4 regions of the Bradyrhizobium sp. ORS 86 genome follow, and region 4 is predicted to be linked to each of the others. Evidence: predicted binding sites of a transcription regulator. Region 4 holds the regulator's gene; each other region holds the start of a gene.
What was found. Region 4 encodes PhoB, which activates phosphate uptake and scavenging genes when phosphate is short. Its sites were predicted from a motif close to TGTCATNNANCTGTCAT; they were not measured.

Region 1 (5,279 bases), 1.5 Mb from region 4:
CGTCGGGATATTTCGCCCGCAGCTCGCAGGTATTGGGCGTCGGCAATTGGCTCATCGGCGCGCCTCCTTGCCGAACAGCCGGGCGCGCAGCCAACCGGTCGAGATGTCGATGATGAACACCGTGACGATGATCATCACGAGGATGGCGCTGACATCGGAATAGTAGAACTTGCGGATCGCGACCACGAGCTCCTGGCCAATGCCGCCGGCGCCGACGAAGCCCATGACCGAGGCCTCGCGGACGTTGATCTCGAACCGCAGCAGCGCATAGCTGGCGTAGCCGGCCACGACCTGGGGCAGCACGGCAAAACGCATGCACGACAGCCAGCTCGCGCCGGTGGAGCGGATGCCCTCGACCGGTTTCATGTCGGCATTCTCAACGATCTCGGCGAATAATTTGCCGAGCGCACCGGTGGAGTGGATCGCGATCGCCAGCACGCCGGCCATCGGCCCTAAGCCGAAGGCGATCACGAAGATCAGCGCGAACACGATGCCAGGCACCGTGCGGGCGAATTCCAGCAGGCGGCGCACTCCGAACCGTAGCCACGGCGACGGCGACGTGTTCTCGGCCGCGAAGAAGTTCAGAGCGAAGGCGAGCACGGCGCCGATCAGCGTGCCGACATAGCTGATCAAAAGCGTCTCGCCGAGCAGCTTCAGCCACTTCTTCCAGCCCCAGAGCCACTCGGCCGGATTGGTCCACACCCGCCCGCCGGAATCGAGGGTGAGGATGCGATCGAAATAGCTGACGAAGTTGCCGAAATAGGTGAACAGCGTGCGTAGATTCACTTCCGCGCCGAGCGCCGCGATCAGAAGCGCCGCACAGAACACCGCGACCGCCAGCGTCGCCTTCAGCCGCTTGCGAGCGATTGCCTTGCGATAGGCATCGTTCAGCGCCGCCAGTTGCTGGGCTGGGAGGACGGATACGGCGGTCGCCATCGCGGGCCAATCTGCTCGAGAAAGTAATGGAAAAAGGGCCGGGTCATAGAACCCGGCCCAGTTCAATGCGCGCGCGATCAGGACGCCTTCTTGCGCAGGTTATCCACGAACTTGATCAGCTCGATGGTCTTGTCATAGTCGGCATTGGTGATCGATTGCCACGGACGGTTCTTGCCGTCGGACAGCTTCTTGAAGGCCTCCGGATCCTTCTTGTCGGCATCGAGGAACGCCTGCTTAATCGCGGCCTTCATGTCGTCGGGCAGGTCGCGGAGGTAGGCATAGGGCGAGTTGATGATGAGGTCGGACTTCGAAATGATGCGGAAGTCTTCCTTCTTCATCGGCGTTCCGTCGCTCGACTTCACCATGTTCTTGTTGAGCATGCGCGTGAGATTGGAATCGTCGTCGGCGTTCCACCAGTTGGCGGCGACGTCCACGGTGCCCTGCGCCAGCGCCAGCACGGCGTTCTCGTGGCTGCCGGTGAAGATCACCTTGGAGAAGAAGCTGTCCGGATCGATGCCCATCTGGTTCAGCTTGAAGCGCGGCATGTTGTTGCCGGAGGTTGAATTGGGATCGACCAGGCCGAGGTTCTTGCCCTTGAGATCCTCGACCTTCTGATACGGGCTCTTGGCGAGCACGTAGAACACCGAGTAATACCCCTTGGAGCCGTCGGCATTGACGTCGATTACGAACGCATCGGTCTTGACGCCAGTGAGAAGGGCACGCGAGAACGACGCCGGACCGTAGTAGCCGATCTGGATGTTGCCGGCGCGCTGGCCCTCGATCACCGCTGCGTAGTCGTTGGCGACGCGCAGGTTCACCTTGATGCCGAGTTCCTTCGACAGGTAGTTGATGAACGGCCCGAAGCGCTCGGTGACGCCGGAGCCGTTCTCGGCCGGAATCACGGCGAAGGTGATCTCCGGATACTTCGACTTCCAGTCCGAGGCCGAAGCCGAGCCGGCGAATGCCAGCGAGGCAGCGCCGGCCAATACGGTGCGACGAGTGATCATGATAAACCCCTTGTTGTGGTTACGCGTGTTTGGCCGGGCGAAATGCCCGTCCATCCTGATCGGGAATTGTGCGCCGCTCAGGCCGCCGCTGCGGTGCCGAGCGCCGGAACATTTGCGCCCTCGGGCGCGGGCAACGGCGCCCCGCCGATGACGTCATTGGCCTCGAGGTCGTAGAGCTCTCGGGCGATGTGGTCGGTCAGCATCGATGGTTGACCGTCGAACACCACGCGGCCCGCCGCCATGCCGATCAGGCGGTCGCAATAGGTCCGCGCCAGGTCGAGCGAATGCAGGTTGCAGAGCACGGTGATGCCGAAATGCTTGTTGATGCGCAGCAGCGCATCCATCACGATCTTGGTGTTGCGCGGATCGAGCGACGCAATCGGCTCGTCGGCCAGGATGATGTCGGGCTCCTGCACCAGCGCGCGTGCGATCGCGACGCGCTGCTGCTGGCCGCCGGAGAGCTGGTCGGCGCGCTGTGCGGAGAGTTGCGCAATGTCGAACTGCTCGAGCGCGGACATCGCGAGCGCCCGGTCCTGCTCCGGCCACATCTGCGCCAGCGAGCGCCACGACGGGATTTCGGCAAGCCTTCCCATCAGCACGTTGGTCAGAACGTCGAGCCGGCCGACCAGATTGAATTGCTGAAAGATCATCGCCGAACGCGCGCGCCACTGCCGCAGCGCCTTGCCGCGCAGCGCGGTGACGTCGGTGCCTTCGAACAGGATGCGGCCGGAAGTCGGATCGGCGAGGCGGTTGATCATCCGCAGCAGCGTCGACTTGCCGGCACCGGAGCGGCCGATCACGCCGACGAAACTGCCCGGCGCGATCGAGAATGACGCGTCATCGACTGCGGCTTTTGTGCCGAACCGGCACGTCAGACCTTCCACCACCAGCATGCAATGCTCCACCCGCGTCTCGATGGGGCCATCGCTATCCCCGCTGTTTTACAGTTATGTGACGACACGGCCACGGTGCGGCGATCGTCCACACCACCTCTCTTACCGTCATCGCAACGTCATGGTCTTGTCATCAAGCACCCTGATGACGAGCGCATCTCCCTGGAAGCCATGATTTGCGGAGGCCCTGATGGCCGGAAAGAAACTCTCGATCGTACCGACGATCGATCCCACCGCGGCGGTGCGCGACAGCAAGCTCGGCACCTATACGGAAGTCGGCGCGCGCACGATCCTGCTGGAAGTCAGCATGGACGATTACTCCTACGTCGTGAATGACAGCCAGATCACCTACACGACGATCGGAAAATTCTGCTCGATCGCCGCGATGACCCGGATCAATCCCGGGAATCATCCGATGCATCGCGCGACGCAGGCGCATTTCACCTACCGCGCCAGCGCCTACTTTCCCGGAGAGGGCGACGACACCGACTTCTTCAACTGGCGACGTGCGCATCACGTGCATATCGGCCATGACGTATGGATTGGTCACGGCGCGATCATATTACCGGGCCGGAACATCGGCACCGGCGCCGTCGTCGCCGCGGGGGCGATCGTCACCAAGGACGTGCCTGCCTATACGATCGTTGCCGGCAATCCGGCGCGTCAAATCAGGCCGCGCTTTGCCGCGCCAATCGCAGATCGCCTCACCGCACTGGGCTGGTGGGACTGGGACCACGAGACGCTGCGCCGCGCGCTGCCCGATTTCCGCAAGCTTTCGGTGGAAGAGTTCCTCGACAAGTACGAAGCTGAGAGTGCGTCCGAATCACAAGACAAACAGCGGAGTGCCGCATCGTGACCGACATTTTCATCGAAGGCGGCCGCGCGCTGATCGAGGGGACGTTCGTCGAGACATCGCTTCGGACTGCGGGACGCGGCATCGCCGCGATCGATGCCGACCAGGGCCGCGCGGCGCTCCACCTTGATGCCAACGGCTTGTTGGTGCTGCCTGGCATCGTCGACCTGCATGGCGATGCCTTCGAGCGGCAGATGATGCCGCGTCCCGGCGTCGACTTCGCGACCGACATTGCGCTCATCGACAGCGACCGGCAGGCGATCGCCAACGGCATCACCACCGTGTTCCACAGCACGACCTGGTCATGGGAGCCCGGCCTGCGCAGCGCCGACAATGCGCGGAAACTGCTCGAGACGATCGAGGCATTGCGGCCGCAGCTTGCCGCCGATACGCACTTTCACCTGCGCCACGAGACCCACAATCTCGACGCCGAGGCCGAGATCACGCAATGGCTCGCCGAGGGCCGCATCGACCTGTTCGCCTTCAACGATCACAGCAACGTCAAGCCGAAGAAGCGCAACCAGCTCGCCGAGCGTGCCGGGCTCTCGGTCGAGGCGATCAACGAGATGCTCGACCAGGTCGTCGCCCGCCGCCCCGACGTGCCGGCCTCGATCGCGCGTCTGGCCGCCGCGGCGCGTGCCGCCGGCATCCGCATGCTCTCGCATGACGACAACAACCCCGTCATGCGCCAGGAGTATCGCGCACTCGGCGCTGCGATCGCCGAATTTCCGATCAACGAGGAGACCGCGCGCGACGCGGCCGCCGCCGGCGACTTCATCGTGTTCGGCGCCCCCAACGTGGTGCGGGGCGGCAGCCACACCGGCTGGACCAAGGCATCCGAGATGATCGCGAAGGGCCTCTGCTCGGTGCTGGCGTCGGACTATTACTATCCGGCACAACTGCTCGCAGCATTCCGTCTGGCGGCCGACGGCATCCTGCCGCTCGCCAGCGCCTGGGACCTGATTTCCTCGGCGCCGGCGCGCGCCGCGGGGCTCGATGATCGCGGCGTGCTGGCTACCGGCCGCCGCGCCGACATCGTCATCATCGACGACCAGGTGCCGTTGCGGCCCCGCGTCGTGGCTGTGATATCAGCCGGACGATTGGTGCATCTGGCGGATGCAAGCTGTCTCGTTCATTCGCGCGCGCCGCGCAAGACGGTTGCAGCGGCGTAGCCTCACTCTATTCTGCTGCCATGGCCAATCATCCGCGCTACGCGATCTACCATGCGCCGTCACCGGACAGCGCGCTGCACCGCTTCGGCTCGATGCTGCTCGGCTACGATGCTGCGTCGGGTGACGACCTCCCGTTCCCCAATGGGGTCACCCCCGACTGGCGCGAAGTCACAGAGGACCCGCGCAAATACGGATTTCACGCCACGCTGAAGGCGCCGATCACGCTGGCCGACGGCAAGCGCGAAGGCGACCTCATCGAAGCCTGCGCTGCCTTCGCCGGCCGCGCGCGGCGCATTCCGGTGATCGAGCCGGTCGTCGATGCGATCAGCGGCTTCATCGCGGTGATTCCGGCGCAACGTTCCGACGACTTGCAACAGCTTGCCGCCGACTGCGTCATCGAGTTCGACGCCTTCCGCGC
Region 2 (5,279 bases), 2.9 Mb from region 4:
CCGGCAACAATTGCCAGCTTTGCTCGGTGTCCTTCAGGTTCGCGACCATGATCTGTTCGAGAACCTGCTGATGCACCGTGGGATTTTGCAGCGGACAGAGAACCTCGACACGACGGTCGAGGTTCCGCGGCATCATGTCGGCGGACGAGATATACACAGCAGCTTTTGTGCTCGGCAGGCCTTGCCCCATGCCGAAGCAGTAGATTCGGCCGTGTTCCAGGAAGCGGCCGATCACGGACTTGACGCGGATGTTCTCCGACAATCCGGGCAGACCAGGGCGCAAGCAGCAGATGCCGCGCACCACGAGCTCGATCGAGACGCCGGCTTGCGAAGCCTCATACAGCGCGTCGATGATGTCGGGGTCGACCAGCGCGTTCATCTTCATCCAGATCGCGCCGGGCCGGCCGTGACGGACATGGGCAATCTCGTCGCGGATGTGCTCGATAATGCGCTTGCGCAGCGTCAGCGGCGACACCGCCATCTTCTCGATGTCGCTCGGCTCGGCATAGCCGGTGATGTAATTGAACACGCGCGCGACGTCGCGGCCGATGATCGGGTCGGAGGTGAAGTAGGAGAGGTCGGTATAGATGCGCGCGGTCACGGGGTGATAGTTGCCGGTGCCGGTGTGCACATAGGTGGTGAGACTGCCGGCCTCGCGGCGCACTACCATCGACAGTTTGGCGTGCGTCTTCAGCTCGATGAAGCCGTAGACGACCTGCACGCCGGCGCGCTCCAGATCGCGCGCCCAACGGATGTTGGCTTCCTCGTCGAAGCGCGCTTTCAATTCGATCAGCGCCGTCACCGATTTGCCGGCTTCGGCGGCCTCCGCGAGCGTGCGCACGATCGGTGAGTTGTTCGAAGTGCGATAGAGTGTCTGCTTGATTGCGACGACGTCGGGGTCGCGCGCGGCCTGCTGCAGGAACTGCACCACGACGTCGAACGATTCATAGGGATGATGGACGATGAGGTCCTTCTGCCGGATCGCCGCGAAGATGTCGCCGCCGTGATCGCGCACGCGCTCGGGATGGCGCGGGACGTAGGGCGAGAATTCGAGATCGGGACGATCGAGGCGGGTGAGCTGCGACAGCTCGTTCATCGCGAGCACGCCGTCCACCAGGAACACCTCGTCGTCGGACGCCGACAATGCGTGCTGCACGAAGCTGCGCAGCTCCTCCGGCATCTTGGCCTCGATCTCGAGCCGGATCACCGATCCGCGCCGGCGGCGCTTCAGCGCGGTCTCGAACACGCGGACCAGATCTTCAGCCTCTTCTTCGATTTCGAGTTCGGAGTCGCGGATGATCCGGAACGCACCCTGGCCCTTGACGGTGTAGCCTGGGAACAGTCGACCGATGAACAGGCCGGTCGCTTGTTCCAGCGTGATCAGACGGGCCGGACCGCCCTCCTTGTTGGAGGGGAAGCGGATGAAGCGGTCGATCTTGCCCGGCATGCGGATCAGCGCGTTCATCGGCTTGCCGTCGGAGATCCGCGACAGTTGCAGGGCGACGGTGAAACCGAGATTCGGGATGAACGGGAACGGGTGCGCCGGATCGATGGCCAGCGGCGTCAGCAGCGGGAAGATGTTGTGGAGGAAGTGATCCTCGATCCAGGCCCGCTCCGACTTGGTGGCGTCGCGCCCGTCGACGAGCTGGATGCCGACCTCGGACAGGATGGTCCGGAGGTCGCGCCAGATCGCCTGCTGGTCGGAGGCAAGCTGTGACACGTTCTTGTTGATCACAACGAGCTGCTCGGACGGGGTGAGGCCGTCAGGGCTGCGCTCCGGGATGCCTTCGCGGACCTGCGCCTTGATGCCGGCGACGCGGACCATGAAGAATTCGTCAAGGTTATTGGCTGAAATCGACAGGAATCGAACGCGCTCCAGCACGGGATGGCCGGTGTTGACTGACTCTTCAAGCACCCGGCGATTGAAATGTAGCCAGGAGAGCTCGCGATTGATGAATCGCTCGGGGCTGGTCGCAATCGCGGGCAGTGCGGCGGCGTCCGGCTCTTTCTCTTTTATTTCAATGGCTTGAGGGGCGTCCATCAAGTGTCAATCCAATCCGGGGTATCGGCCCTGAGCGGTCTAGCCGAGAGCCGCACAAACCATGTGATATTGCGATGACGTTTCGATGACATTGATGTTCCGGCGATTTCCGCCGTCAAGCCGGGCAGCTCCGTTCAAGCATCGCGCAACAACTCGGCGGCCAGCGCCCGGGTGACGGGCCTGCCGAGCCGCAGCGCTTCGGTATCCAACAGCTCGACCGCCTGTCGGACGGCGGCATAGGACCGCTCGATCCGGGTGGTCAGGTAGCTCACGAGCTGCTCGTCCACGGTCATCTGGCGGTCGGCGCAGAATTTCACGATCAGGCCGCGGAACAGGTGATCATCGGGCGGCAGCAGCGTCACTGTGGGCACGGCGCGGAGGCGCGAACGCAGATCGCGCAACTCGATCTCGAAGGCCGACGGCGGGACGCGGGCCGTCAGCAGCACGAAGGCATCATCCTGGCGCGCGAGATTCATCAGGTGAAACATCGCTCGCTCGTCGAAATCGGACGGCCTGAGATCGTCAACCACCAGCGCGCCGGTCGCCAGCGCCCTGGGGACGGCATCCGCGGTGAGCGCATGTGCCGAGGTCGAGCGCGCGCCGGCGTGCTCGGCCCAGATCGCGGCGAGGTGGCTCTTGCCGGAGCCCTCCGGCCCGACCAGCAGCATGATGCGGTTCGGCCAGTCGGGCCAGCGATCGATCAGCGTCAGTGCGGCTTCGTTCGCCGGCCCCTCGAGGAAGTCGTCGCGCGTCAGTCTTTCCTCGTGTGGCAGCGCCAGGGCCAATTGTCGAGGTTGAACGCTACCTGCCACACAAATCTCCAAACCAGGCTATCGGGCTTCAGGCTACCGGGCTTCAATCGTGCTCATGTGCCGCAGCCACTCCACGAGATAGAGGGACACGGAAACCAAAGTAAAGATCGTGACCAGTCCCATCAGGATGCCATCGTAGGGATGCGGCTCGAAGCCGAAGCCGAGCGAGGCCAGCACCAGTGCTGCAAACGCCACCTGCGCCACCGTGTTGAACTTCGATACCATCAACGGCTTCATCTCCACCGGCTTGTCGAACAACCATGACACGATCACGGCGGACACGATCATGATGTCGCGCGACACGACGAGGATCACGAGCCAGCGCGGCACCGCGCCCCAGATACCGAGCGAGACATAGATCGACACCAGCAGCGCCTTGTCGGCGAGCGGGTCGAGGAGGGCGCCGAGCTCGCTCGTCATGTTGAAGCGCTTGGCAAGAAACCCGTCGACCGCGTCCGAGACGCCGGCGATCACGAAAATCGCAAACGCGATCTCCATCTGGCTGGAGACGATGGCCCAGACGATCACCGGCACCAGGATGATGCGGCCGAGGGTGATGATGTTCGGAATGCTCAACTTGGTCGCTTCCCGGCTAGAAGCCTGATTTTACTCAATATCCGGCTCTTGGCAGCAGCGGACGGGTGTTATCTACATAGTATCGTGACCGCATCGCCGCGAGCCATTGCGCGGCGGCGGAATTCCTCGTAACCAGCCCCTGATCATCTGGAATTGGGCATGACCGAGCGCAAAAACGGGCTCACCTACGCGGATTCGGGCGTCGACATCGACGCCGGCAATCGTCTGGTCGATCTGATCAAGCCGATGGTGCGGGCGACCGCGCGCCCCGGCGCGGATGCCGAGATCGGCGGCTTCGGCGGGTTGTTCGACCTGAAGCGGGCCGGCTTCAAGGATCCCGTCCTGGTCGCGGCGACCGACGGCGTCGGCACCAAGCTCAAGATCGCGATCGAAACCGGGATCCACGGTGGCATCGGTGTCGATCTGGTCGCGATGTCGGTCAATGATCTTGTCGTGCAGGGCGCGGAACCGCTGTTCTTCCTCGACTATTTCGCCTGCGGCAAGCTCGATCCGGAGGCCGCCGCGGCGATCGTCGCCGGCATCGCCGAGGGCTGCCGGGAATCCGGCTGCGCCCTGATCGGCGGTGAGACCGCCGAGATGCCGGGGCTTTACAAGGACGGCGACTACGACCTCGGCGGCTTTGCCGTCGGCGCGGCCGAGCGCGGCACCTTGCTGCCGAGCCCCGATATCGCCGTGGGCGACGCCGTGATCGGGCTGGCCTCGTCGGGCGTGCACTCGAACGGCTATTCGCTGGTGCGCAAGATCGTCGAGCAGTCCCGGCTTCCCTACGATGCACCGGCGCCGTTCTCGCCGGTGATGACGCTGGGCGCGGCGCTGCTCACCCCGACGCGGCTCTACGTGAAATCCTGTCTGCGCGCGATCCGCGAGACCGGCGCGGTGAAGGGCCTCGCCCACATCACCGGCGGCGGCTTCACCGACAACATCCCGCGCGTGCTGCCGAAGCATCTCGGCGTCGGCATCGATCTGGCGCGGCTCCCGGTGCTGCCGGTGTTCAAATGGCTGGCGGAGCTGGGCGGCATTGCCGAACTCGAACTGCTGCGCACCTTCAACTGCGGCATCGGCATGATCGCGATCGTCAAGCCTGATGCCGTCGACCGGGTGACCGAGGTGTTCACCGCAAGCGGCGAGACCGTGGCTGTTCTCGGCGAGGTGATCGCGGCCAAGGACGAGCATCGCGTGGTCTACAACGGTCATCTCGATCTCGCCCAATGAAGCGCCGCGTCGCCATCTTGATCTCGGGCCGCGGCTCCAACATGGCCGCGCTGATCGAGGCCGCGAGGGGGCCGGACTTTCCGGCCGAGATCGTGGTCGTGATCTCCAACCGGGCCGACGCCGCCGGGCTTGAGAGGGCGGCCGCGAGCGGCATTCCGACCGTCGTCGTCGAGAGCAAGCCGTTCGGCAAGGATCGCGCCGGTTTCGAGGCGGTGCTGCAGCGGGCGCTCGACGAGAAGCAGGTCGAGCTGATTTGCCTGGGCGGCTTCATGCGGCTGTTCACGGCCGATTTCGCGCGCCGCTGGTACGGGCGGATGCTGAACATCCACCCCTCGCTGCTGCCGTGCTTCCCCGGCCTTGATCCGCACGGCCAGGCCCTGCGTGCAGGCGTCAAGCTGTCCGGTGCGACGGTGCATTTCGTGATCCCGGAGACCGATGCGGGTCCGATCGTGATGCAGGGGGCGGTCCCCGTTGCCGACGATGATACGCCCGAGACGCTCGCGGCGCGTGTCATCACCATCGAGCATCGCATCTACCCCGAGGCGCTGCGGCTGCTGGCAAGCGGCCGGCTGGAACTGGACGGTGATCGCTGCAAAACGCTGGGAAGCGCAGCGTCC
Region 3 (5,279 bases), 3.2 Mb from region 4:
TCTCGACCGGCACGCCGACGGCGATGAAGCGCAGACCGAACAGATCGGCGAAGGCGGAGCGATAGGACGGAAATAGCGGCGAGAAGCGGCGCTGGTCATAATCCACGACCGTGTCACCGACCAGGGTGGCGTCGTAGAACCACTTGAGGCGCAGCGGATTGTGCCCGAACACGTGGTCGCAGCCGTGGATCATACACAGGTTCGGCCAATGATAGGCGATGCCGATCAGCTCGACGCGATCGCGCCGGGCCGGATCCGACGCCGCCGCAAGCTTTGATTTCAGCAGCGCCAGCGTTGCGTTCCTGGTGTCGAGGCGCAGTGCATCGAATGTCGAAGGCGCCATGGCAGTGGAAATGTGCGGCGCATTGTTCCAGGCGAGGTCGACGGCGGAGAACGAGCTCAGCAGCAGCATGACCGCAAGGAGCGAGAGACCGTTCAGCCAACGCGCGAGAACGAGCGCCGCGACCGCACCGCTGGTGAAGACGAGCGCGGTGACGACCGGTACGATCACCTGCGTGATGGACCCAATGGCGTGGGCGAGCCACACCGCGATTGCGACGAGCACAACCGGCATAGCCAGCTCGACTGCCCGCTGCGCACTGGTGGGTTGCGGTACCGTGCCTTCGAGCCAGCAATGCACGAGGTAGCCGGCGATGATGGCGAGCAGCGCCCCGATGACGAACGTCGCATCGGCAGGGCGCCGGTATAGCATCACCCCGGGCAACCATTCGTACATCGCATGGAAGACGAGCGTGTACCAGCCGAGTCCATAGAGCAGGACGATGCCGGCAGCGATCGAGAAGAAGCGGATGTCACGCGACCAGGCGAGGCGGCGCACGATGCCAAACGAGACGATGACGACGAGCAGCAGGGCTCCCGAATAGACCAGACCCATGTTTTGCGCGAGCGAGAGATCGGCGCCGCCAAGCGCTGCTTTCCAGGACGACGTTGCCGGCCCCCAGTACTCGATGGCCGGATCCATCGCGCCGTAGAGATCGGCGAAAGCGAGGGTCAGCAGATGTGCCGGATGCAGCGATCCCTGGCCGGCGACCATCCAGCCAATCTCGGGCCGGTTCGAGCGTGCGGCGAGCAGAGCCGTCAGCGTGACCGGAACGGCGGCGATGGGGATGCCGACCAGGCAGCCAGCCGCGAGCGGTCTGATGCTCGCGTTGATGCGCTTGCGCCAATCGTCACCCGCGATCCAGTGGTGCACGACAAATCCGGCGACGAGGTAGAGCGAGATCAGCGCAACCTGATCCCGCCCCACGGCGAGCAGGCCGCCAAACGCGCCGGCCGCCAAGCCGGCGCGCCACGACGAACGTTCGAGTGCGCGCGACAGCATCCAGAGCGTCAACGGCAGATAGACCAGGCTGATGATCTGGCCGGTATGCTGCAATCGTGAATTGGCCGAGCCGCCGAAGGCGAAGGCGAGCGCAGCGACAAGCGCACCGGCCGCATGCCAGCCGCGGTCCCGGAAATACAGAATGATGGCCACGCCGCCGAGCAACAGATAGGCAAAGGTCAGCCCGTCGACCACACGGAAGCCTGGTTTCGGGTCGACGCAGGCGAGCAGAAAATGCAGCGGCGAGAAGATCAGCGATTGCGGATCGGAGATGAGCGGCCAGCCGCCGAAGACGTTGGGCGTCCAGAACGGCGACTGGCCATGTGCCAGCGACGTGGCGAGAAATTGCAGCGGCGGCAGGAATTGCGACTTGGCGTCCCAGGGAATCGTGACGTGGCCGGATAGCCATGGCCATGCAGGCAACAGAAACGCGAGCGCGAACAGCGCGACAGTAAGGCCTAGCGGGAATTTGCCCGCCGAAACCGCCGGTCTGGCCCGCCGCCCCAAAGCGCGTGGTTCGGCACCGGCGAGCCACGGCGTCGCCTGGAAGGACGGCGCGGCCACGGGGTCGTCGATCCACGACAGCGACCGCGCTTCGCTCTCGGGTCCCTCAAGCGACCCGTCCCCCAGGTCGGTTCTCATCTACGGCCCATTGTCTGGCGGAGGCGAGGCTGGGCCTGCATCACAACTCCGGGGCTGCAACCGGCGAACTCCCTTTTGCTATCCGCATGCCGGCTTTGCCTGTTTGGCGCGGAGCGCGCGCTGTCTCCACAACAGCGATTGCACTCCGCCCCCGACGGAGAGTGTATTCTGATATTGAGGACCCCTTGGCTGGGCCATTTGCGCCTCACAAAGGCTGGATATTACGGAATTTCTATGGCACCGCGCGGTGATGAAGCATCCACTCCGCTAGATCTCGAGTTAAGTTCACGCTCCGATAAGCCGACTGCTGCGATAGGTCCTCTCGCGACCGTCTCTTCCGCCGCCGCTGGGGTCAGGTCATCGCTGACGTGCCGCGGATCGTGACGGAGATTGGCGCTTGCCGACTGTGATGTACGGAGCATTTGAAATTGGCGCGCCGGCCTTGTTCTTCGTCGCGCCGTCCGGGTGATGACGGCGGTTGAACCATCCAAGCGAACATCGAAGTGACCTGCGTCCAGGCATCTGCGCGTTGCCATGTCGCCAGATTGTCGCATCACGCTGTTATCGCCAATGAAGAGGCGTGCAACTGATTCTCGTTAGCTTTCCAGGGCCTTCGGTCGCGGGGATCGTCATCGCCTTGTCACAGGAATCTGTTAGGTGCACCGGCATGGGAAGCGACTCCTTGAGTGAAGAAAGCCCCGAGCGGCGCTTTCGCACTTTGTTCATCTCCGACGTCCACCTCGGAGCCCGCGGGTCGCAAGCCGACCGCCTGCTTGACTTCCTCCGCTCTCACGATGCCGACACGATCTATCTCGTTGGCGATATCGTCGACGGCTGGGCGCTGAAATCGAACTGGTACTGGCCGCAGACTCACAACGACTTCGTGCAGAAGATGCTGCGCAAGGCACGCAAGGGCGCCAAGGTGATCTACGTCCCGGGCAACCACGACGAATTTCTGCGCAAATATTACGGCACCCATTTCGGCGGCATCGACGTGGTGGAGAACACCGTCCACACCGGCGCCGACGGCAAGCGCTATCTCGTGATCCACGGCGACATCTTCGACCTCGTGGTGCAGAACGCGCGTTGGCTCGCTCATCTCGGTGACAAAGCCTACGACTTCGCGATCCAGATGAATCGCTTCGTGAACTTCTTCCGCAAGATGTTCGGCGTGCCCTATTGGTCGCTGTCGCAATGGGCCAAGCTGAAGGTCAAGAAGGCGGTGAACTATATCGGTGCGTTCGAGGCCACACTCGCGGGCGAGGCGCGCCGCCACGGCTGCGACGGCGTGATCTGCGGCCACATCCACTACGCGACCATTCATGACGAGCACGGCATCCGCTACATGAACTGCGGCGATTGGGTGGAGAGCTGCACCGCGCTCGCCGAGCACGAGGACGGCCGCTTCGAGATCATCATCTGGACCGATCCGGTGCGCCGCATCGCGCCGGTTCCGCGAGTGACGGCACGCGCCGCATGACGCATATCCTGGTCGCGACCGATGCGTGGCATCCCCAGGTCAACGGGGTTGTCCGCACGCTGACCATGATGGCGCAGGCGGCGAAGTCACTCGGCGTCGAGGTGAGCTTCCTGACGCCGGAATCGTTTCGCACCTTCGCGATGCCGAGCTATCGCGATCTCAGGCTGGCTCTGCCGTATCGGGCGAAGGTCGCCAGCCTGATCGAGGCGGCCAAGCCCGACAGTATCCACATCGCCACCGAAGGGCCGATCGGGCTGTCCGCTCGCCGCTATTGCCGCAAGCGCGGCTTGCCGTTCACGACGAGCTTCCACACCCGCTTTCCCGAATATGTTTCGGCGCGATCACCTGTCCCGGAATCCTGGATCTGGCGCGCGCTGCGCTGGTTCCACAAGTCCAGCCAGGCCGTGATGGCGGCGACACCGGCGCTGGCCGGCGAATTGCGGTTGCGTGGTTTCCGCAACGTGGTGCTGTGGTCGCGCGGTGTCGATACCGCGTTGTTCCATCCGCGCGATGTCGATCTCTGTCTGCCGCAGCCGGTCTATCTCAGCGTCGGCCGCGTGGCGGTGGAGAAGAATCTCGAGGCCTTCCTCGATCTCGATCTGCCCGGCACCAAGGTGGTGGTCGGCGATGGGCCCGCACGTGCGGCGCTGGAGCGGAAATATCCGCAGGCGGTGTTTCTCGGCGCCCGCCATGGCGAGGAACTGGCCGAGATTTACGCGGCCGCCGACGTGTTCGTCTTCCCGAGCCGGACCGATACGTTCGGCCTCGTGCTGCTCGAGGCGCTGGCAAGCGGCCTGCCGGTTGCCGCATTTCCGGTCACCGGCCCCCTCGACGTGATCGGGGCGGCTCCGGTCGGCGTGCTCGACGAGGATTTGCGTCACGCCTGCCTGGAGGCGCTGAGCATCCCGCGGCAGGCCTGCGTTGATTTTGCTGCGCTCCACACCTGGCAGGCCTCCGCGCGGGTGTTCATCGACCGCGCCATGAACGTCCGGCCGGTCGCGCGGGATCGCGAGGGCGAAGCCATCGAGTTCGGCGTCGAAGGACACCATTTCAGCGCGCTGCCGGCCACCCAGCCCACGCCGCGCTGACCGGCCTCGCGTCGCAGGCCTCACGCCAAAGCGTCTTGCCGGACTATCCGCCGCCGCGATAGAAATTGCGGATGATGGAAAACGCCTTAAACCCGCCCGTCGCTGCCGCGGATATCGATGCCGCCGCAAGGGTGGTCGCGCCGTTCGCGGTGCGTACGCCGCTCCTGACCTTTCCCGTTCTCAACGAACGGGTCGGCACCAAGGTCTTCCTCAAGCCCGAGATGCTGCAGCGGACAGGATCCTTCAAGTTCCGCGGCGCCTTCAATAAGCTCGCCTCGATCCCGCAAGGAGCGCGCGGCGGCGGCGTGGTCGCGTTCTCGTCGGGCAATCATGCCCAGGGCGTCGCGGCCGCAGCCAAAATCCTCAACATGCAGGCGACCATCGTGATGCCTGCCGACTCTCCCGTCACCAAGCGCGAGCGGACCAAGTCCTACGGCGCCGAAGTCGTGCTCTACGACCGCGATCGCGACGACCGCGAGGCGATTGCCAACGGCATTGCGAGCAAGCGCGGCGCCACGCTGGTGCGTCCCTATGACGATCCCTTCGTGATTGCAGGGCAGGGCACCGCCGGTCGCGAGATCGCCGAAGACATGACGGCGCTCGGACTCGCGCCCGACATCGTCGTGGCGCCGGCCTCCGGCGGCGGCTTGATCGCAGGTGTCGCCACCGCGGTGAAGGCGAAATTTCCGCAGGCCCAGGTGATCGTCGCCGAGCCCGCGGGCTATGA
Region 4 (5,279 bases):
TCGCCAGCGTCTTGCCTTCGAGCGGCTTCTTGCCCTTCTCATGGGCCTTCAGCTTCGCCTTCATGGCGGCACCGGCCGAGAGCATGTTGCGCAACTCGCCGAGCGGCAATTCGTTGATGTCGAGGAAGTGGCGGACCGGCTTGCTCATCATCCGGCCGCCTTCTTCGGCTGCGCCGCCGACAGCGCGGAGCAGGCGCGCTCGAGACTTCCGATGGCCTGGTCGATTTCGGCCTCGGTCACGATCAGGGGCGCGAGGAATCGCACGACATTGTCGCCGGCGCCGACGGTGAGCAGCTTCTGCTCGCGCAGCGCGGTGACGAGGTCGCCCGAGGGCACCACGGCCTTAACACCGATCAACAGGCCTTCGCCGCGCACGTCCGAAATCACGCCGGGATAGCGATCGACGACCGAAGCAAGCTTCTGCTTGAGCAGCAGCGACATCCTCTGCACGTGATCGAAAAAGCCGGGTTTGAGCATCACGTCGAGCACGGCATTGGCCGCCGCCACCGCCAGCGGATTGCCGCCGAAGGTCGAACCGTGCGAGCCCGGTGCCATGCCGGCCGCAGCCTTTGCGCTCGCCAACACCGCGCCGATCGGGAACCCGCCGCCGAGCGCCTTCGCGAGCGACATCACGTCGGGCGTCACGCCGACGCGCTTGTAGGCGAACAATTCGCCGGTGCGGCCCATGCCGGTCTGCACCTCGTCGAATGCAAGCAGCAGGCCGTGCTCGTCGCAGAGCTGGCGCAGCGCCTTGAAGAAGGCTTGCGGGGCCGAGCGCACGCCGCCCTCGCCCTGCACCGGCTCGATCAGGATGCCGGCGGTGTGCGGTCCGATCGCCTTCTTCACGGCCTCGATGTCGCCGTGCGGAACCTGGTCGAAGCCGTCCATCGGCGGACCGAAGCCCTCCAGATATTTGGCGGAACCGGTGGCGGCGAGCGTTCCGAGCGTGCGACCGTGGAACGCGCCTTCGAAGGTGACGATGCGGTAGCGCTCGGGATGTCCCTTGGAGAAGTGATAATGGCGAACCAGCTTGATCACGCCTTCCGTCGCTTCCGCGCCGGAATTGCAGAAGAATACGTAGTCGGCAAAGCTCTGCTCGCAGAGCCGCGCGGCGAGCGCCTCGCCGTCCGGGCTCTTGAACAGGTTCGACATGTGCCAGAGCTTGGTCGCCTGTTCCTGGAGCGCCCTGACCAGATGCGGATGCGCATGCCCGAGCGCGTTCACCGCGACGCCCGAGGTGAAATCGAGATAGCGGTCGCCGTTGGTTGCGATGAGCCAAGCGCCCTCACCGCGCTCGAAGCCGAGATCGACCCTGGCGAAGACGGGAAGCAGATGCGACGTGGCGCTGTTGGTCATGGCAATCACTGACGGGTTTGAGGCCGACAATTGCCGCGTGCCTTGACGCCAGCGCAGCAACGGCCAGCTTCGGAAAACAAAACGTGCCGCCTTTTCGGGCGGCACGTGGCGGGCATTGTATGCTGCGGGCAGTCTCTGTCAATCGCTACGAAGTGGCCTTCCTGCAGTGCGAAACGCGCGCAATCCGGAGCATTCCGGTGAGGTGGAAAAGCCTCATTGCAATGCATAAGTGTCGGAACATGTGGACGCGCTGCCGCGGACTCTTGCGCCAGAGTCACGCCATATTGTAGCGTTTGGACTGTCGGATACGACATCTCGTGCGGCAGTACTGGACCCTCTAAGTAGCTTTCGTTCTGCGTACACGTTCGGGCGCAAAACCGCGTCCGGCGAGGGCTAAGGGATTCTGACCGCAGGGATATTTGTCAGATTTGGCTCGCAGCGCCGCTCCGATGACTGGCCGGCGCAAGGCGAAGGGAAGAATGCGATGACGGTATTGACCTGGTCCGATGATCGCGTCGAGCAGCTCAAGAAGCTCTGGGAGGCGGGCCTGTCGGCCAGCCAGATTGCGGCGGAACTCGGCAATGTGACGCGAAACGCCGTGATCGGCAAAGTGCATCGGCTTGGCCTGTCCGGCCGTGCCAAGGCCCCTTCCACCGCTGCCCCGCGACAGCGCAAGGCCCGTCCCGCCCAACACATGATGCGGGTGGCGCGTCCGGTCTCGCGCGGCAACACCGCGCTCGCCCACGCCTTCGAGGTCGAGCTGGAGCCGGATCCGGTCGCCTACGACAATGTGGTGCCGATGAGCCAACGGCTGTCGCTGCTCGAGCTGAACGAGGCGACCTGCCACTGGCCAGTCGGCGACCCCTCGAGCCCCGAATTCTTCTTCTGCGGCGGCAAGGCGCTCACCGGCCTGCCCTATTGCGCGCACCACTCGCGCATCGCCTACCAGCCGGCTGCCGACCGGCGCAGGCCCGCCAACAAGCCGCCGACCCGGTGAGTAGCATAGGCCGTGGAAACAAAATCCCCGCGCAAGCGGGGATTTTTTTGTGAAGGGACCACCTCTACGTCACCAGCGTCGTCCTGCCGCAGGCCGGGCCCCATACGCTGCGGCTTGTGTTGTGAACGGGACTCGTCGTTCCAACTTCGCGCAACAATTTGCATTCGGGGTTATGGGTCGCGGCTTTTGCCGGGACGACGCTGTGGTTATTTGCTGCCGCGCCTTACGGCTGCGGCTCCGCCTTGGCGAAGCGGTCGTCGAGCGCATAGCCGGCACCGCGCACGGTGCGGATCGGATCCTGCTCGCGGCCGGGATTGAGCAGCTTGCGCAAGCGGCCGATGTGCACGTCGACAGTCCGCTCGTCGATATAGATGTCGCGGCCCCAGACGCTGTCGAGGAGTTGCTCGCGGCTGAACACGCGGCCGGGATGCTCGAGGAAGAACTCGAGCAGGCGATACTCGGTAGGCCCGAGATCGATCGGCCGGCCGGAGCGCGCGACGCGACGCTTCTCGCGGTCGAGCTCGATATCGCCGTAAGTCAGCACGGTCGCGAGCCGCTCAGGGCTCGCGCGGCGCAACAGGCCCCTCACGCGCGCCAGCAGCTCCGGCACCGAGAACGGCTTGACGATGTAATCGTCGGCGCCGGTGGCGAGGCCTCGCACCCGCTCGCTCTCCTCGCCGCGCGCCGTCAGCATGATGATCGGAAGCTGCTTGGTCTCGGGTCGCGCCCGCAGGCGGCGGCACAGCTCGATGCCGGAGAGGCCGGGCAGCATCCAGTCAAGCACCACGAGATCGGGAACACGCTCCTTCAGCCTTGTGTCGGCATCGTCGCCGCGCCCGACCGTCTCGACGTCGTAGCCTTCCGCGTCGAGGTTGTAGCGCAACAACGTCGTCAGCGCTTCCTCGTCTTCGACTACCAGAATGCGTGCGCTCATCGGTCTATGGTCTTTCTCTGTGTTGATCCGTTGCCCGAACGCGAACCAGCACCTTCAGCTAGCCGTTGCCCGGCACTGTGGTGGCAAAGGTGGTCATGTCACCCTTCGGGCGCTTGTCGGTGATCTGCTGGCCTTCGATCATGTAGAACACGGTTTCGGCGATGTTGGTGGCATGGTCGCCGATCCGCTCGATGTTCTTGGCACAGAACATCAGATGGATGCAGAACGAGATGTTGCGCGGATCCTCCATCATGTAGGTGAGCAACTCGCGGAACAGCGAGGTGCAGATCGCGTCGACCTCCTCGTCGCCCTTCCAGACCGCCATCGCGGCCGGCAAATCGTGTGCGGCGTAGGCGTCGAGCACCGACTTGACTTGCGACAGCACCAAGTCGGTCATGTGCTCCAGGCCGCGGATCAGCTTCAGCGGCTGGAAATCGCTCTCCAGCGCCGCGACCCGCTTGCCCATGTTCTTGGCAAGGTCGCCGATCCGTTCGAGGTCGGTCGCCACCCGCATTGCGCTGACGATCTCGCGCAGGTCGATCGCCATCGGCTGGCGGCGCGCAATCGTCAGCACCGCGCGCTCCTCGATGATGCGCTGCAGGCTGTCGATCTCGACGTCGGCGGCGACGACGCGCTTGCCGAGCGCGACGTCGCGGCGGATCAGCGCATCGACGGACTCGGTGATCATGCGCTCGACGAGGCCGCCCATCTCGGCGACCAGGCGGGTGAGTTCCTGCAGGTCGCTGTCGAATGCCTTGGCGGTATGTTCAGAAACCATCGCTTGTCTCCTCAGCCGAACCGGCCGGTGATGTAGTCCTGGGTGCGTCGATCACTCGGCGAGGTGAAGATCTTGTTGGTGTCGTCGAACTCGATCAGTTCGCCAAGATACATGAAGGCGGTCTTGTCGGAGACGCGCGCCGCCTGCTGCATGTTGTGGGTAACGATCGCGATCGTGTAGTCCTCGGACAGTTCCTGGATCAGCTCCTCGACCTTGGCGGTCGAGATCGGATCGAGCGCCGAGCACGGCTCGTCGAACAGGATCACCTCGGGTCGCACCGCGACGGTGCGCGCGATGCACAGGCGCTGCTGCTGGCCGCCGGACAGCGAGAGGCCCGAGGCGTTCAGCTTGTCCTTGACCTCGTTCCACAGCGCGCCGCCGCGCAGCGCCTTTTCGACCCGGTCGTCCATCTCGGACTTCGAGATCTTCTCATAGAGGCGGATGCCGAAGGCGATGTTCTCATAGATCGTCATCGGGAACGGCGTCGGTTTCTGGAACACCATGCCGACCCGCGCGCGCAACAGGTTGAGGTCGAGCTTGGGGTCGAGGATGTTGGTCTGGTCCAGCATCAACTGGCCGACGGCGCGCTGACCCGGATAGAGATCATACATCCGGTTGAAGATGCGCAGCAGGGTCGACTTGCCGCAGCCCGACGGGCCGATGAACGCCGTGACGCGGTTGGTACCGAGCGTCAGGTTGATGTTCTTCAGCGCGTGGTGCTCGCCGTAATAGAAGTTGAGGTTGCGCACCGTCACTTTCGGCGGCGCCTCTGGAAGCGGCACCTGGGGGACGTGGCTCGCGGCAGTCATCGAAACGGAAAGCTCGGTCATTTTGCGGCCCTTTCGGCACCTAGGATGCGCGCGCCGATATTGAGCGCGAGCACGGTGAAGGTGATGAGCAGTGCACCGCTCCAGGCCAACTCCTTCCAGTAGGCATAGGGGCTCTGCACGAAGTTGTTGATGGTCACCGGGAGATTGGCCATCGTGCTGGTCAGGTTCAGGCTGAAGAACTGGTTCGAGAGCGCGGTGAACAGCAGCGGCGCGGTTTCACCCGCGACGCGGGCGGTGGCCAGCAACACACCGGTGATCAGACCCGATCGGGCGGCACGATAGGCGATCCGCTTGATGACCAGCGAACGCGGCAGGCCGAGCGCGCTTGCCGCCTCGCGCAGCGGATTAGGCACCAGCAGCAGCATGTCCTCGGTGGTGCGCAGC

Region 1: a site for PhoB is predicted at 2,884-2,900, ahead of phnC (phosphonate ABC transporter ATP-binding protein). Genes of this name have one in related genera too.
Region 2: a site for PhoB is predicted at 2,116-2,132, ahead of P6U25_RS20575 (RNA degradosome polyphosphate kinase). Genes of this name have one in related genera too.
Region 3: a site for PhoB is predicted at 2,612-2,628, ahead of P6U25_RS12725 (UDP-2,3-diacylglucosamine diphosphatase). Genes of this name have one in related genera too.

The regions. Positions count from the first base shown of each region.
Region 1 covers NZ_CP120699.1:5,848,975-5,854,253, forward strand. The annotation lists gene phnE (phosphonate ABC transporter, permease protein PhnE) at 1-55, opposite strand, end outside; gene phnE (phosphonate ABC transporter, permease protein PhnE) at 52-936, opposite strand; gene phnD (phosphonate ABC transporter substrate-binding protein) at 1,014-1,943, opposite strand; gene phnC (phosphonate ABC transporter ATP-binding protein) at 2,021-2,836, opposite strand; gene P6U25_RS26975 (hypothetical protein) at 2,945-3,091, opposite strand; gene P6U25_RS26980 (chloramphenicol acetyltransferase) at 3,027-3,692, shown strand; gene P6U25_RS26985 (alpha-D-ribose 1-methylphosphonate 5-triphosphate diphosphatase) at 3,689-4,861, shown strand; gene P6U25_RS26990 (DUF1045 domain-containing protein) at 4,882-5,279, shown strand, end outside.
Region 2 covers NZ_CP120699.1:4,400,088-4,405,366, reverse strand. The annotation lists gene P6U25_RS20575 (RNA degradosome polyphosphate kinase) at 1-2,041, opposite strand, end outside; gene P6U25_RS20570 (chromosomal replication initiator DnaA) at 2,176-2,853, opposite strand; gene P6U25_RS20565 (CDP-alcohol phosphatidyltransferase family protein) at 2,887-3,429, opposite strand; gene purM (phosphoribosylformylglycinamidine cyclo-ligase) at 3,589-4,662, shown strand; gene purN (phosphoribosylglycinamide formyltransferase) at 4,659-5,279, shown strand, end outside.
Region 3 covers NZ_CP120699.1:2,830,143-2,835,421, forward strand. The annotation lists gene P6U25_RS12720 (hypothetical protein) at 1-1,984, opposite strand, end outside; gene P6U25_RS12725 (UDP-2,3-diacylglucosamine diphosphatase) at 2,652-3,464, shown strand; gene P6U25_RS12730 (glycosyltransferase family 4 protein) at 3,461-4,552, shown strand; gene P6U25_RS12735 (threonine/serine dehydratase) at 4,624-5,279, shown strand, end outside.
Region 4 covers NZ_CP120699.1:7,337,395-7,342,673, forward strand. The annotation lists gene argF (ornithine carbamoyltransferase) at 1-148, opposite strand, end outside; gene P6U25_RS33950 (aspartate aminotransferase family protein) at 148-1,356, opposite strand; gene P6U25_RS33955 (GcrA family cell cycle regulator) at 1,841-2,353, shown strand; gene phoB (phosphate regulon transcriptional regulator PhoB) at 2,577-3,287, opposite strand; gene phoU (phosphate signaling complex protein PhoU) at 3,346-4,065, opposite strand; gene pstB (phosphate ABC transporter ATP-binding protein PstB) at 4,077-4,895, opposite strand; gene pstA (phosphate ABC transporter permease PstA) at 4,892-5,279, opposite strand, start outside.